One region of the Proteiniborus sp. genome, then DNA from elsewhere that is predicted to be linked to it. Evidence: riboswitches for the same ligand, from Rfam matches in the RefSeq annotation. Region 1 holds a riboswitch; each other region holds the start of a gene.
What was found. A riboswitch is a leader RNA that binds a small molecule or an ion and turns the genes downstream of it on or off. The one in region 1 is predicted to bind S-adenosylmethionine.
Positions count from the first base shown of each region.

Region 2: another riboswitch for S-adenosylmethionine. It lies ahead of metK (methionine adenosyltransferase); the one in region 1 lies ahead of ABV008_RS00015 (methionine ABC transporter ATP-binding protein).
Region 3: another riboswitch for S-adenosylmethionine. It lies ahead of ABV008_RS16110 (hypothetical protein); the one in region 1 lies ahead of ABV008_RS00015 (methionine ABC transporter ATP-binding protein).

Region 1 covers NZ_JAWRHZ010000001.1:31-4,794, forward strand. Annotated here, with positions in the region: gene ABV008_RS00005 (spore coat protein) at 360-608, opposite strand; gene ABV008_RS00010 (hypothetical protein) at 623-829, opposite strand; SAM riboswitch class I at 979-1,082, shown strand; gene ABV008_RS00015 (methionine ABC transporter ATP-binding protein) at 1,180-2,193, shown strand; gene ABV008_RS00020 (methionine ABC transporter permease) at 2,186-2,839, shown strand; gene ABV008_RS00025 (MetQ/NlpA family ABC transporter substrate-binding protein) at 2,854-3,657, shown strand; gene ABV008_RS00030 (coiled-coil domain-containing protein) at 3,794-4,764, opposite strand, start outside.
Region 2 covers NZ_JAWRHZ010000017.1:30,382-35,145, reverse strand. Annotated here, with positions in the region: gene ABV008_RS02680 (DUF1659 domain-containing protein) at 146-370, opposite strand; gene metK (methionine adenosyltransferase) at 703-1,890, opposite strand; SAM riboswitch class I at 1,983-2,089, opposite strand; gene ABV008_RS02670 (COG2426 family protein) at 2,209-2,679, opposite strand; tRNA gene ABV008_RS02665 (tRNA-Pro) at 2,919-2,995, shown strand; gene ABV008_RS02660 (phosphodiester glycosidase family protein) at 3,346-4,764, shown strand, end outside.
Region 3 covers NZ_JAWRHZ010000068.1:28,799-33,562, reverse strand. Annotated here, with positions in the region: gene ABV008_RS16120 (hypothetical protein) at 483-899, shown strand; gene ABV008_RS16115 (methyltransferase domain-containing protein) at 1,134-1,946, shown strand; SAM riboswitch class I at 2,001-2,090, shown strand; gene ABV008_RS16110 (hypothetical protein) at 2,205-2,519, shown strand; gene ABV008_RS16105 (MrcB family domain-containing protein) at 2,952-4,764, shown strand, end outside.

The DNA of each region.
Region 1 (4,764 bases):
TCTTTAGCATTTTCTTATTTTTGTCAAGGGTGGCGGGAGAACCTACTAGAAATTTGCTTTAGATGCACTATTTTTTGACTCTTATTTTTTCATAGAACTTTTTACATTACCAGGAAGGTATGTGCAAATTGGAAACTTAAAAATAAGCTCCGCTCTATTTTCCTTCCTAATCTCTCTGGATCAGATTAAAGGCTTTTAATATTGTCTGTAGGTAATATTATCACTGTAATAATAAAAAGTCAACTGAAATTTACACCAATATTGTCAAAAAAAATTAGATACTAAAACAAGAAATATTTTGAAGTAGTACTATTATCTTTAAAGAAAATGATAGTTGGGACTTAAAGGAAGTCCCAATCTTACGGTTGATTAAGTTGGTTTTTAATTTGGCTAACATCTTGTTGGCTAGCTGTTGGCGCAGGTGTATAATATCCTTTTTGCTCAGCTATTTGATATAACTGATATTGGAATTGTTCAGCTTCATCTCTAAGTTTTTGCAGAGCGCTTCTAAGTTGTTGATTTGAGCATTCAGCTATTGCCACTCCATATGATTGCATACTAGCCTTTGTCATTGATAATACGTCGTTTACAATATCTCTTTCTTGCAATTTAAATACCTCCTTTATATAGATTGAGTTAGGTTTTGTGCAGTAGTGTTTGCGTCTTGAGCCCCTTGACTTAACATTTGTTTAATCTGAGTATCTTGACACATGCTGGCATACTCATTTAACTTTGTTGTCATTAGCTTGTGACTACTAACTATCTCTCTTAAGTTTTGAAGTTCCATTTGATTAATTTGATTTAATTTAAGAGGATTTTGTAAAGCCATAGAATCTCTCCTTTCTTTTTTTGTTCTTTAATATTTTGTCTCAAAATTTTAAAAATTATTATAGAAAAAATCAATAAAAGGTATTGACAAAACACATGTAAAAAACTAAAATATATGAATATAGTATAAACAATAAATCTAATATTAAACTCTTATCAAGAGAGGTGGAGGGACTGGCCCAATGAAACCCAGCAACCGGTGTTGTAAACACAAGGTGCTAATTCCAGCAGCATTATTTGCTGAAAGATGAGAGAGGACTGACAGAATATGTTTTTTACCTCTTTCAAATGAAAGAGGTTTTTTTATTATTTGGAAGATACAGTTCAGTAATTCGTTAAAGGAGTGAAGTTATGATTGAAATTAAGAATTTAAGTAAGACCTTCAATAGTAAATCTTCTGAAGTAAAAGCTTTAAAAAATATTAATCTACAAATTAATAAAGGCGAGATATTTGGGATAATCGGTCTTAGTGGCGCAGGCAAATCTACTCTTATAAGGACTATTAATAGATTAGAGGAGCCAACAGAAGGTTCAATTATTATTGAAGGTAAAGATATTACTAAGCTAGATAAGACAGATTTAAGAAATACAAGAAAAGAAATAGGAATGATTTTTCAACATTTTAATTTGTTAAGTTCAAGAACAGTCTTCCAAAACATTGCATTTCCTTTAGAGATAAATGGCTATGATAAAAATTATATTGAAAAAAGAGTAAATGAACTACTTAAGGTTGTGGAATTAACAGACAAAAAAAATGCATATCCATCACAGTTAAGTGGCGGTCAAAAGCAAAGAGTTGCCATTGCTAGAGCATTGGCAGATAATCCTAAGATACTACTATGTGATGAGGCTACATCTGCACTAGATCCAAAGACCACTAAAGCAATACTCAATTTACTAAAAAAAATTCAAAAGGAATTTAATTTAACAGTAGTCCTTATAACTCATCAAATGGAGGTTATCAAGGAAGTTTGCAACAGAGTAGCAATAATTGAGGCTGGCAAAATCATTGAACTTAATACAGTAGAAGAAATATTTGCTAGACCTAAAACTAACACTGCAAAAGCCTTTATTTCTCATATTCACAGAAGTAGCGAAGGAGAGATAATATATCCAACAACTCCAGGCTCCACTGTAATTAAGTTAGGCTATTTAGGAGATTCATCTAAAAAGCCTATTATATCAAGTTTAATTAGAAACTTTGATATAGATATAAACATATTATCGGGAGATATAGATGAATTACAGTCTACTAGTGTAGGAAATCTTCTAATTCAGGTTATGGGAAATAATGAAGAAAAAGAAAAAGCTTTTGAATGGATTAAGGAACAAAATATTGACCTAGAGGTGATATGGAATGGATAATCTTATTTCTCTTTTACTTCCTTCTTTGTGGGAGACTATTTCAATGGTGGCTTTATCAACTATTTTTTCGTTATTATTAGGCTTTCCTCTAGGTATCCTATTAGTTATCACGGAGAAAGATGGAGTATGGGAAAAACCAGCATTGAATTCTGTATTAAGTGCTGTAATAAATATATTGCGTTCATTTCCATTTATTATATTAATGATATTTGTAATGCCATTAACTAGAGCAATAGTTGGTAAAAGTATAGGAACCCTCGCAACTGTAGTCCCTTTATCTATTGCAGCAGCTCCTTTTGTAGCTAGGATTATAGAAGGGGCGCTAAAAGAAGTGGATAAAGGAATAATAGAAGCTATTTCTTCAATGGGCGCCTCTACATTTCAGATAATAACAAAGGTACTAATTCCAGAAGCTATGCCTTCGTTAGTACTTGGAATTACACTAACCATAATAAACTTAGTAGGATATTCTGCTATGGCTGGAGCAATAGGAGGAGGTGGACTAGGAGATTTAGCTATACGTTATGGTTATCATAGATTTCAAACTGACGTCATGATTGCTGCTGTAATTCTTATAATAATATTAGTTCAGGCAATACAATTTATAGGCAATACAATTTCATTACTGATTGATAAAAGAAAATAAGGAGGAATATAAAAATGAAAAAATCTTTAAATATTTTATTAGCAATTATTCTATTAACAGCTATAGTAATTACCGGCTGTCAATCAAAATCAAATGATGATAAAGTTATTAAAATAGGAGCATCACCTGAGCCACATGCTCAATTACTAAATTTAGTAGCTGATGATTTAAAAAATGAAGGTTATGAATTAAAAATAATAGAATTTACTGACTATGTAAAACCAAATTTTGCATTAGCTGAAAAGGAACTAGATGCAAATTTCTTCCAACATCTACCTTACTTACAGGACTTTAGCGAAAAAAACAATCTTGAGCTAGTTTCACTAGCAAATATTCACTTAGAGCCTATGGGATTTTATTCTAATAAGATTAAAGATATAAATGAACTAAAAGATGGTTCAGTAATTGCTATTCCTAATGATACAGTAAATGGTGGTAGAGCACTTCTATTGCTTGAAGATAAAGGATTAATTAAGCTTAAAGAAGGGGTAGGCCTCGACGCAACAAAAGAAGATATTGCTGAAAACCCAAAAGCTCTTGAATTTGAAGCTCTTGAAGCTGCTCAATTACCTAGAGCATTAGATGACGTAGACGCTGCAATAATAAATGGTAACTATGCATTACAAGCTGGTTTATCTCCTACTAAGGATGCTATCCTCATAGAAAGAGCAGATTCTCCTTATGCTAACATTATTGCCGTAAGAAAAGGTGAAGAAAACAACCCTAAACTTCAAGCTTTAGTTAAGGCTCTCCAATCAGAAGAAATTAGAGATTTTATTGAAAAAGAATATGGTGGCGGAGTTATTCCGTCTTTCTAAAATAAGTAAAGCCCTTCTGGTATTTAGCCAGAAGGGCTTTTTGATTGTATTATAGGTTTCTTATTTTATTTAATATTATTCTTTGTTCAACAGGTACAAAAAAATCAAGTCCTTTTAATTTTACATGACTGTTCCGCTAAATCATACTCATTTGCTCGATATCTCCAAGTCTCAAAAGTGCTTTTGGATCGTTGTCTTTGAAGAATGCGTAGTTTATTTCTTTCTCTTTAGTGAGTATTTGTGTTTCATTGTTTGAAGATGGACGAAGTCTGCAGCTGTAGACTACTGGGAAAAAATCTCTGATATATTTCCCTTCACTATGAGCTGTCAATGCTATTATTTGAAATCCTAATTGCTCTGCTATGAAAAATACTGGATCTAATACATGGTCGCTAGATGCTTCTCCAAATGGATTATCTAGAATAACTGTACGATTTCTTTTTTGACCAGTTGAAATACTTTGACTTTTTTCTGCCAGGTAGTTTAATATCCCTAGAAACAAAGACATATTTTTACTCCACCTTTCTCCGCCAGACCAACTGTTAGATTTTCCCCATGTTACTGGTATGCTGCTTACCTTGCCATCGTTGGTTACCTTCCTACATTTCACTTTTATCTTTTCATTTTCCATTACCACTTTTAGCAATTCTTTGCCTTGAAATTTGTTTTCTATATATTTTCTTACAATAGTTTTGTTTTCACTTCCATCTTCATCCTTAAATCTTATATCTTCAATATCTTTTAATAGCCAGTTAATATAATCTATAAGCTTTTGTTTTCCGACTTCATCTTCCCAAGTAGGAACATCTATGGTATATACTTCTTTCCATTTATCATCAACCTTTATTCTAGTTTTCTTAGGTATAATTCTAATTTCCTCTATCATTGTCTTTAAATAGGAATGAAGATGAGTTATAAAATGATTTATTTCCTTGTCATGTTGCAACATATCTTCCTCTAATATTCTAATTGTTTTGTCAATATTTTTATCCATTATTCTTTTCCACTTTGTTAATTCTTCAAAATCATCTTTATAATTAATGCCTGATATAGCCATGTTTTTAAGTCTAGGATCTGAAATGGAATTATTACAAAATGATTCAAATT
Region 2 (4,764 bases), on a different contig from region 1:
CTCCTTCGCCACTAAATGTCATGGAACATGCCATTCAATAATTGAGAATTAAAAATAGGGATGGAGAATTAGTGTAGCTGGCAATGTCCCATGCAGCAAATTCCTAAGGATTAAAGATTGTGGAACTATCCCTTGTCACATTCTCTTATTCTTGTTGAAGCTCAACTTCGTCTACTCTTTTTATACCTATAAGAGGCATTGCTTGTAGACCTGCTAGAGATGATGCAACTGAAAATAAGTTGTCATTGATAGCATCAGTTTTTACCTTAGAAAATGTCTTAGACTTAACTATTGGATTACCTTTGTCATTAAGTCCTCCATCAAGCTGAAGTTTAAGCTTTGATTCTTTAATAGTAGCGTTTACTGGCATGTTTTCACCTCCTTTATTGGAGAAGTCCTTCTCTGTGTTCTACCGGTAATTAAATAATAACTGATTTGTTTAAATGGTTTAAATCGGGAGTTAAATAGAAGTCACGGATATAAAATTGAGAATGGAGAATTGAGAATTGAAAATTGGAAAAGACAATTAAAAATTAATGATTAAGAATTATAACGATAGTTTAACAATAGTGGAGCAATAGTTTAACTACTGTTTAACCATTGTTCAACTATTGAAAAAGTGCAAAATAATAAAGGAGAAGCTAAAAGTCTTTACATGACTTTTATACTTCTCCTTTAATTGAAAATTTTTTTAATTATTTTTTACTTTCCTAAACCTTCTTTTTTAAGTGTCTCAGCTTTATCTGTCTTTTCCCAAGGAAGATTTAAATCGTTTCTCCCAAAATGTCCATATGCTGCCACTTGTCTATATAAAGGTCTTCTTAAATCTAAGTTTTTTATAATAGCTGCAGGTCTTAAGTCAAAATGCTTGCTAATAAGCTCTTCTATTTTACTTTCTTCTATCTTATTTGTTCCAAAGGTATCTACTAATATAGAAATAGGCTTAGCAACACCTATTGCATATGCAAGTTGAACTTCACACTTATCTGCTAGTCCTGCTGATACAACATTTTTAGCAACATATCTAGCAGCATATGCAGCTGAACGGTCCACCTTTGTTGGATCTTTTCCTGAAAATGCTCCACCACCATGTCTAGCATATCCACCATATGTGTCTACTATTATTTTTCTACCTGTAAGTCCTGCATCTCCTTGAGGTCCACCTGTAACGAATCTACCTGTAGGATTTATATAATACTTAGTATTATTATCTATAAGATCTGATGGTACTATTTTTGATATTACATGTTCTCTTATGTCTTTTTCTATTGTTTTTAATTCGATTTCTGGACTGTGCTGTGTAGATACTACTATAGCATCTATTCTTACTGGTTTATTATCGTGGTACTCTACAGTAACCTGTGTTTTACCATCTGGTCTTAAATAATCTAATGTACCATTTTTTCTAACCTCAGATAATCGTCTAGCTAGCTTATGAGCCAAAGATATTGGAAGAGGCATAAACTCTGGAGTTTCATTACAAGCAAACCCAAACATTATACCTTGGTCTCCAGCTCCAGTTATATCAAATTCATCTGTCTTTTGATTTCTATGCTCTAGAGCCTCATTTACTCCCATTGCAATATCTGATGATTGTTCGTCAATGGATGTCAACACTGCACAAGTATCACAGTCAAAACCATATTTTGCTCTTGTATAGCCAATATCCTCAATAGTTTTTCTCACTATTTTAGGAATATCTACATAGCATTTAGTTGAAATTTCTCCTGCCACAAGAACAAGGCCTGTTGTAACTGATGTCTCACAAGCAACTCTTGCATCTGGGTCCTTTTCCAGTATAGCATCTAATACAGAATCTGATATTTGATCGCATATTTTATCTGGATGTCCTTCTGTTACTGACTCTGAAGTAAATAACCACTTTCTCATCTAAATTACCTCCATGTATTTTTATAATTCTATTGTTTGTATTTTTACAATAAAAAAACCCCTTCAGAAAAGAAGAGGAATTCGTTCTTTAAACCTCATCTTTCAGAATCCACATTCTGTAGGATTTAGCACCTGATAACAAAAGTTACTGGTTGCTGGGCTTCAACGGGCCTATTCCCTCCGCCACTCTTAATAAGGTATGGATATTCTATTGTTTTTCATCAAAAGAATATTATCATATGTGCCTTTATATGTCAATAATTGTTTTTAAATTGACATAATCATTATTTAAACTTAATATAATAAGTCCGAAATATCTTAAAGAATTGAAGTAATTCCATGACTCAAAATCAAAACTATAACACCGGCTGTTACTATGCCAAGTATAATGGCTGGAAATGCATACTTAAACCTTATATTAAATAGGGTAGCAGCTACACAACCAGTATAAGCTCCTGTAGTTGGTAGTGGAATAGCAACAAGGATGTACAAGCCTAACACACTATATTTCACTATGTTTTTACTCTTTTTTAATGTTCTATTTTTTATCCATCTGATAATATTGCCAATTATTTTTACATCCTCTAATGCACTAAAAATAGGTCTTAAGAGTAAAAGTAAAAAAGGAACTGGAAGACTATTCCCAATAATACTAATTATAGTGCTATGTAATGGGCTAAAACCTTTTGATATTCCAAGAGGTATTGCCCCCCTTAGTTCAAATATTGGAGTAGCAGCAAATAACATTATAATAAATTCATCTTTAATGGTCTCAAATATTTCTCCCATCTCATCCCCCTCGATTATAAATGATTTTTATTACTTCTTATAATTATATAGCAAAAAACAGTATTTTAGAAGGTTTTTTAATTTTCTAATATAATGAATAAATAATACTTAGCTACATAATGTAATGTTAAGATTATGCCACTTTATTAACAAAAAAAGCTTATAATGAGCTAATAAGGCGAAAATATGGTATTGCATTTAGAGCCTCAATCACTTATAATGAAAAGGTAGCAGTTTTCCGGGGTGTAGCGCAGTTTGGTAGCGCACGTGGTTTGGGACCATGGGGCCGGGGGTTCGAGTCCCTCCACCCCGACCAAGGCTAAAGCCGAGATGAGTAAATCATCTCGGCTTTTTCTTTTTCAATAAAGTTCAAAAATAATAGAAATATTCATGTCCAAAACCATGAGCGTATATTTTTACTATTTTTTTCTAGGTTACATAATTGTAATTATATTGTAACCAAATTATAATCTAACCTCTATCTTTATGCTATATAATTGTAGATAACGGCGGAAGAATTATAGTAATCATGGAACTTTTTTGTCATAATTTCGGTCAAATCTATCGTCGGTCAATTATTCTTCGAGAGGATGATTAAAGCGAAAAGTCCTAATTCTTCCCTAAATTAAAATAATATAAAAAACAAAAGAGAGGTGTATACACAATATGAATAGATACATAAGAAATTTAGTAATAGGGGTATCCTCTGCAGCTATGATATTTTGCAGTTTTACTCCAAGTCTTGCAGCCATGCCCTTTGTAATACACGAAGAAAGAATGTCAGAAAATATATCAAGTGGTGTAATACACGAAACAATCAAGCAGTTCAACTCAAATGGCTGGTGGAACATAAATGTATTAAAAGTAAATCTAGATGATGAATATACTGATATAAAAGCCTTATTTAGCAAAGATGGCATTTCTAAAAGAGATACTGTTACAAATATGATGAAATCATCAAATGTAGTAGGGGCTATAAATGGAGATTTCTTTTCTACAGTATATAGCTCATACCCAGAAGGTGTAGTGATTGACAATGGAAAGATGATATCATCTCCTTACAACACTTGGAATCAAGGTCTTCCTGTATTTGCAGTAGACAACTATAAAAATCCTTCCATATCATTCTGGGATTGGAGTATAAAAGTAACTGCTCAAAACGGAGCAGTAGTAAATGTTAAAGCAATGAACAAAGAAAGTAAACTCCACGAAGAAGTTATAATATACGATAAGAGCTGGAATAGCCAATCCTTAGGAAACAAAGTATTTAATGACCTTATAGAAATAGTAGTAGTTGATGATTATGTAACTGAAGTAAGAGTAGGTCAACCTCCTATTCCATTTCCTGAAAACGGATATATCATTACAGGAAGAGGAAGTGTTGCTAGTCAGCTACAGAACAACTTTCATGTAGGAGAGAACGTAGTTCTAGAGTATTATACATCACCTGATTTTAATAATATAGCTTCAGCAATAGGTGGAGGAAGCCCCCTCTTAAAAGATGGTGTCAAAACCGATTTTAAAATAAATATTAAAGGTGATCATCCTAGAACAGCCATAGGAATAACAAAAGATAAAAGGCAACTCCTAATGGTTACTATAGATGGTAGAGATACTTCATATAAAGGTGTTAGTCAAGAAATTTTCGCAGATATTATGCTAAAGCTTGGAGCATATGATGCAATCAATTTTGATGGTGGTGGCTCTACTACCATGGCTGTAAAACCTGCTGGTACTGAAGAACCTACTTTAGTAAATCGCCCCTCTGACGGTGGTCAAAGAAGAGTAACAAACGGAATTGGTGTAACTAATAGCGCTCCTCAAGGAGAATTAAGCTATATTAAAGTATATACAGATGATACTAAGATGTTTGTAAATACTACTAGAAAGTTTTATGTAAAAGGATATGATGAGTTCCACAATCCAGTAGATATAGAAGATGAAAATGTTCAGTTCTTTATAGATGGTATAAGTGGCAAATTTAATGGAAATGTCCTTACTGCACATAGCTCTGGTGAAGGAACAGTAAAGGCATTCTACAACAATACTCTTGCAGAAACAAAAATTAAGGTGCTTGGAGATGTA
Region 3 (4,764 bases), on a different contig from region 1:
TAGCTTCAACTGAGTGTGATGCAAAGATAGAAGAGTTTAGAGGAAAAAATAATTCTCGTAGAAATGGTCTCTTGAAAGAGGAGGGTAAATACTTCGATATGTATTATCCTAGCGATGAATATGGCAAACAGGTAGCAAGATTTCTAGCTCCATATATGGACAAGGTATATATGATTTTTACTACTTCAAATCGAATATGATGATTCAAAGCATATCACATGCTTGAATCTGTCATTCTATGCTATCTAAAGCTAATTTTAAAGAGTTTTAGATAGCTTTCTATTTTGAAATATCATGTAGCTAGTAAAACAATAAAAAAATAGCAGGAAAGTAGCCTATAAATGTCAAATCTTACATAACAAGAATATTTGTTATATATAAAAAACTATTCTATTTTTTAAATATAATTGTTCAGAGGAACTGGGTGTGAGCAATGTGGGATATAGAATAGATATTGATTAGTTTATTAGGAGGGGAAGAAAGTGGGAGAAGGTTTAGTAAAATGGGAGCATCCAGTAGACATAGAAAGTAGGGGGAGTATCCTTCTAGTTCATGGTACAGCACCAATGAACATAGATGGTAATATCCCAGGATGCGATTCTAGTTACCTTTTGGGGTGTATGTCTTTGTACAAGGAGTTATCAAAAACATTAACTAATGGTGGATGGAGCACATTGAGATACACTCGCAGTGGAGTAGACCATGAATCAATAAACTGGGATGAATACATGAAAGTAGACCATTATGCTATAATTGATCAATTAAACAGGTTATTTAAAGAAATGCCTAGTGATAAACCAAGAATTATACTCTGCTGGAGTGGTGGAAGTCTTCATATTCCACATTTACCATTAGAGGAAGCACAGGGGGTTGTTATTGTTGGTGGACTTTGTTACTAATCGAATTCATAATGCACTACTTAAAACTTTCTAATCTGGCTATTTGTTGTTTTAATCGACGATATTATAACTGATGAATGGAAAGTTGTCATCCATTTTTGTTTATAAAAATATTAAAAGATATCCTTCATGCGGAGAACTATTTTAATCAATATAAATGTTTAAAAATCAAGGGTTGTTAGAAATCACTATTAAGATTTTTGACAATACCTAATAAAAACAGGGGGAATTTTGATGACAAGTGAAGTAAGAAAATATTATGATGAGAATGCAGAGCTTGAATGGCAGAGATTAAATAATCCATATTCAATGGTAGAGTTCTGTTCGACTATGTATCTAATTAAAAAATACTTTCCTAAAAGTGGTGAAATTATTGACATTGGTTCAGGTCCAGGAAGATACTCTTTAGAACTGCTTAAAATGGGATATAGGGTTAGTCTTTTGGATTTGTCAAAAAATGAGCTAGACATTGCAAAAAGAAAGGTTGAAGAAGCTAATTTGATTGCACAAAACTACTACTGTAAAAGCGCATTAGAGCTTGAGTTCTTAGAGGATGAATCTTTTGATGGGGCTTTAGTAATGGGCCCATTATATCATTTACATAGCTCTGAAGATAGAATCAAGGTATTAAGAGATACCTATAGGATATTAAAAAAGAATGGTGTAGCACTCATATCATATATCAACACGTGGGGAGCACTCAAGGCAAGTGTAGGGGAATTTCCAGATGTCTTTAAAGATATAGAGCATTTTGACAGATATAAAAATGGAGATTTAAAGTTTTCATCAGAGGAAAGCTTTACTTCTACATATTTTACTACACCTCCTTTAGCCTTAGATGAAATAAAGAAATCTGGATTTGAAATAGTATCATATGCTGGTGCAGAAAGTTTTTTAGCAGGACTTAGTTTTCAGGTGAAAAACTTATACCTGTATATGCCTGAAGCATATGAAAACTATTTTAAAAAAGCTACAGAGTATTGTGAACTGCCTCAGTATAGAGATACTACAGAGCATCTTCATATAATTGTGAAGAAAGCTGAATAATATAGTATAATGCATTTGAGTTGATATGGTATAATAAACATACAACTAAAAAGCAACTTATCAAGAGTAGGGGAGAGAATTAGCTCTGTGATCCTACACCAACCTGCTATAAAAGTAAGGTGGTTCAGCTAATACCGATAAGGAGGTGCGTATAATGAATTTTAGAGATAGTCCTTCTTAATTGAGTATTGAGAAGGATTTTTTATTTTTGAAATGCATGGTTCCTATGTAATTAACTATATTTTGGAGGGGATTTATATGAATACTCAAGGATGGATAAGAGGTTATATTGCTCACAATAGTTCAACTGATAAGTTTATTAATCTTATTTTAACTACAATAAGCAAGGAATTTGGATATGAGTTTCAACTAAATGAAACCATAGATGATTTTATAATTTCTATTGACAAGTATGAAATAATTATTGATAAAGAAACCGCTAAAAAGCTACAGAAGAGAAGTCCTTATGCATTAGACAAATATATTTTAAATATCCTTCAAGAGCAAGGTTTAGAATTTGATAAAAAAAGAAGTCAGTATGTAAGGTATTGTTATGATATTTTTGAGATATAAAGAATTTTAAAAATATCTAAAAAAGATATCTATAAGAATAAAGCGATATTATGTAAAAAAATCAAAATTATATAAAATAGATGCCTATTAGGTAAATTAAGATTATGTGTACCTAGGCATTTATTTTTTTATAGATGATTTTATTAAGATATCAGTCTATTATTAAGAGCTTTTTGAGAAATACGGGTATTTATAAGAAAAAATTTATGAGTATTAAGTAACTCTTGAAGAATTAGATTTAATACTATGATATTTAAAGAAATGAGAAAGATAGCTATTGAATACTAGTTATGAATAATTAAATGGAAATATGAAGGAAAATAAGTTGTAGTGACGAATATTCTAAGTAATATGTGAAAAATTGACATCATTATTAGTGATACCTAATTATGTTTATATAGCTAGAAGAAAACTTAGATAAGGAGCGATATTATGCCTGCTGATAACATGAGCTGGGTAAGGCCGTCAGACAATAAAAGTTTGCTTGGAAAGAAAAAAGTAGATTTATTTATTTTTAAGTATGGGATACACATTCCTAAAGAATATCATAAAGATTTCTTAAGTATTATTCCATCAAAATTTATTGAACTAGGAAGCAGTGAAAAAGTAAAGCTAATATTTGATGATAGAACTGAAGAAGTAGAGTTGAGGAATATAAATAGTCAAGGACGTTCAGGAGATACATTACAGATAAGATATGATGCAAATAAAGATTTAATTAAATATCTGATAAATAAATTTCGAACAAGCTATGATTACATTATAAAAAATCAGGGAAATAGTTCAAAAATAGTAGTTCCAAATGAAATAGCTGAATATATTGAATTCTATAAAACAGATAATCCATGTGAGTACAAATTAATCTTAATTAGCAATAGTGAGATTAAGGCCAATTTTTTAAATTACATAGGTGAAAAAGGCACACTAAATAACAGTTTATATCAAAAATCATACAAATTAGTATTTTTACTAGCATTAATCAACAATGTAGATAATGAAGGAAAAGCAGAATACGATATAGTTTGTAAAGAAATTTTGGATTTTTACAGAAATAGACATGAGCAAGGTTTATTAGTTGAGCAAAACGATAGCAAAATACAGACTGAGATTGAGTCATTATCTTTAAACCTTATTAAATCCACAATGAATGAAAATGCATATAAAGTTGTTAGTGATAAAGGATACGTTATTAAGAAAAACATTGGGGGAAAAGAAAATATAGCATTCAACCAAGATTTATGGCAAACTCTAAATAATAATGATTTGAAGCTACTAGAAGAGAACTTAAGAGAAAAGTTACTCATCTATTATACTACAAGGGTAGAAAAGGAAAAGAATTCAATGATTCTAAAACAATATTTAGAAAAAATAATGAATAATTACATAGAAGCAAAAAATCATGAACCCTTTGCAGGACATGAGCTTGGACACATTTTTAGAAAAATCCTACCTGAATATTTTACTAAATTAGATTTTATAGATTCAGATCAATATACTATTACTGGCTCTATTGGACAAGGTAACTGGGCAAACATTCCATGGATTGCTTTAATGAATAGAAAAAGCACAACATTGATACAGAGTGGAGTTTACATTGGATATCTGTTTTCAAATGACATGGGAAGATTATATTTGACACTAAATCAAGGAGTGACAGAACTTAAGAGTGAATTAGGAACAAAGGGAGCTAAACAAAAACTTGTTGAAAACGCAAAGAATATAAGAAAAAGAGTGGGCATGGATGCTACAATTGCTTCGCAAAACATAAAGCTTGATGGCGGAAGTCTTGGAGATTTGTACGAAGTAGGAATAATAGGGGCTTTTGAATATAACATTGAATCAATACCGGATGATGAAAAACTGATAAAAGACCTTAAGAAAATGGTAGAGTACTATGAAAAATACTTAAATAATGAAACAGAAATATATGATGGGGAAAAGAGTGATGAATCCATAATGCTAAATGAGCCAAATGAAATGAATTCTGAGGAAATAATACAGTACATTCATAAATACATAACTTCAAAAGGATATACTTATAGCTTAGATACTATAAAAAACTTCTATCTTTCATTGAAAACTAAACCTTTTGTTTTGCTTGCAGGTATTTCAGGTACAGGGAAAAGCAAACTGGTTGAATTATATGCCGAAGCTATAGGTGCAAACGTAGATAATGGCAGATACAATCTCATACCTGTACGTCCTGATTGGTCTGACCCCTCAGATTTACTTGGATATAGAAATA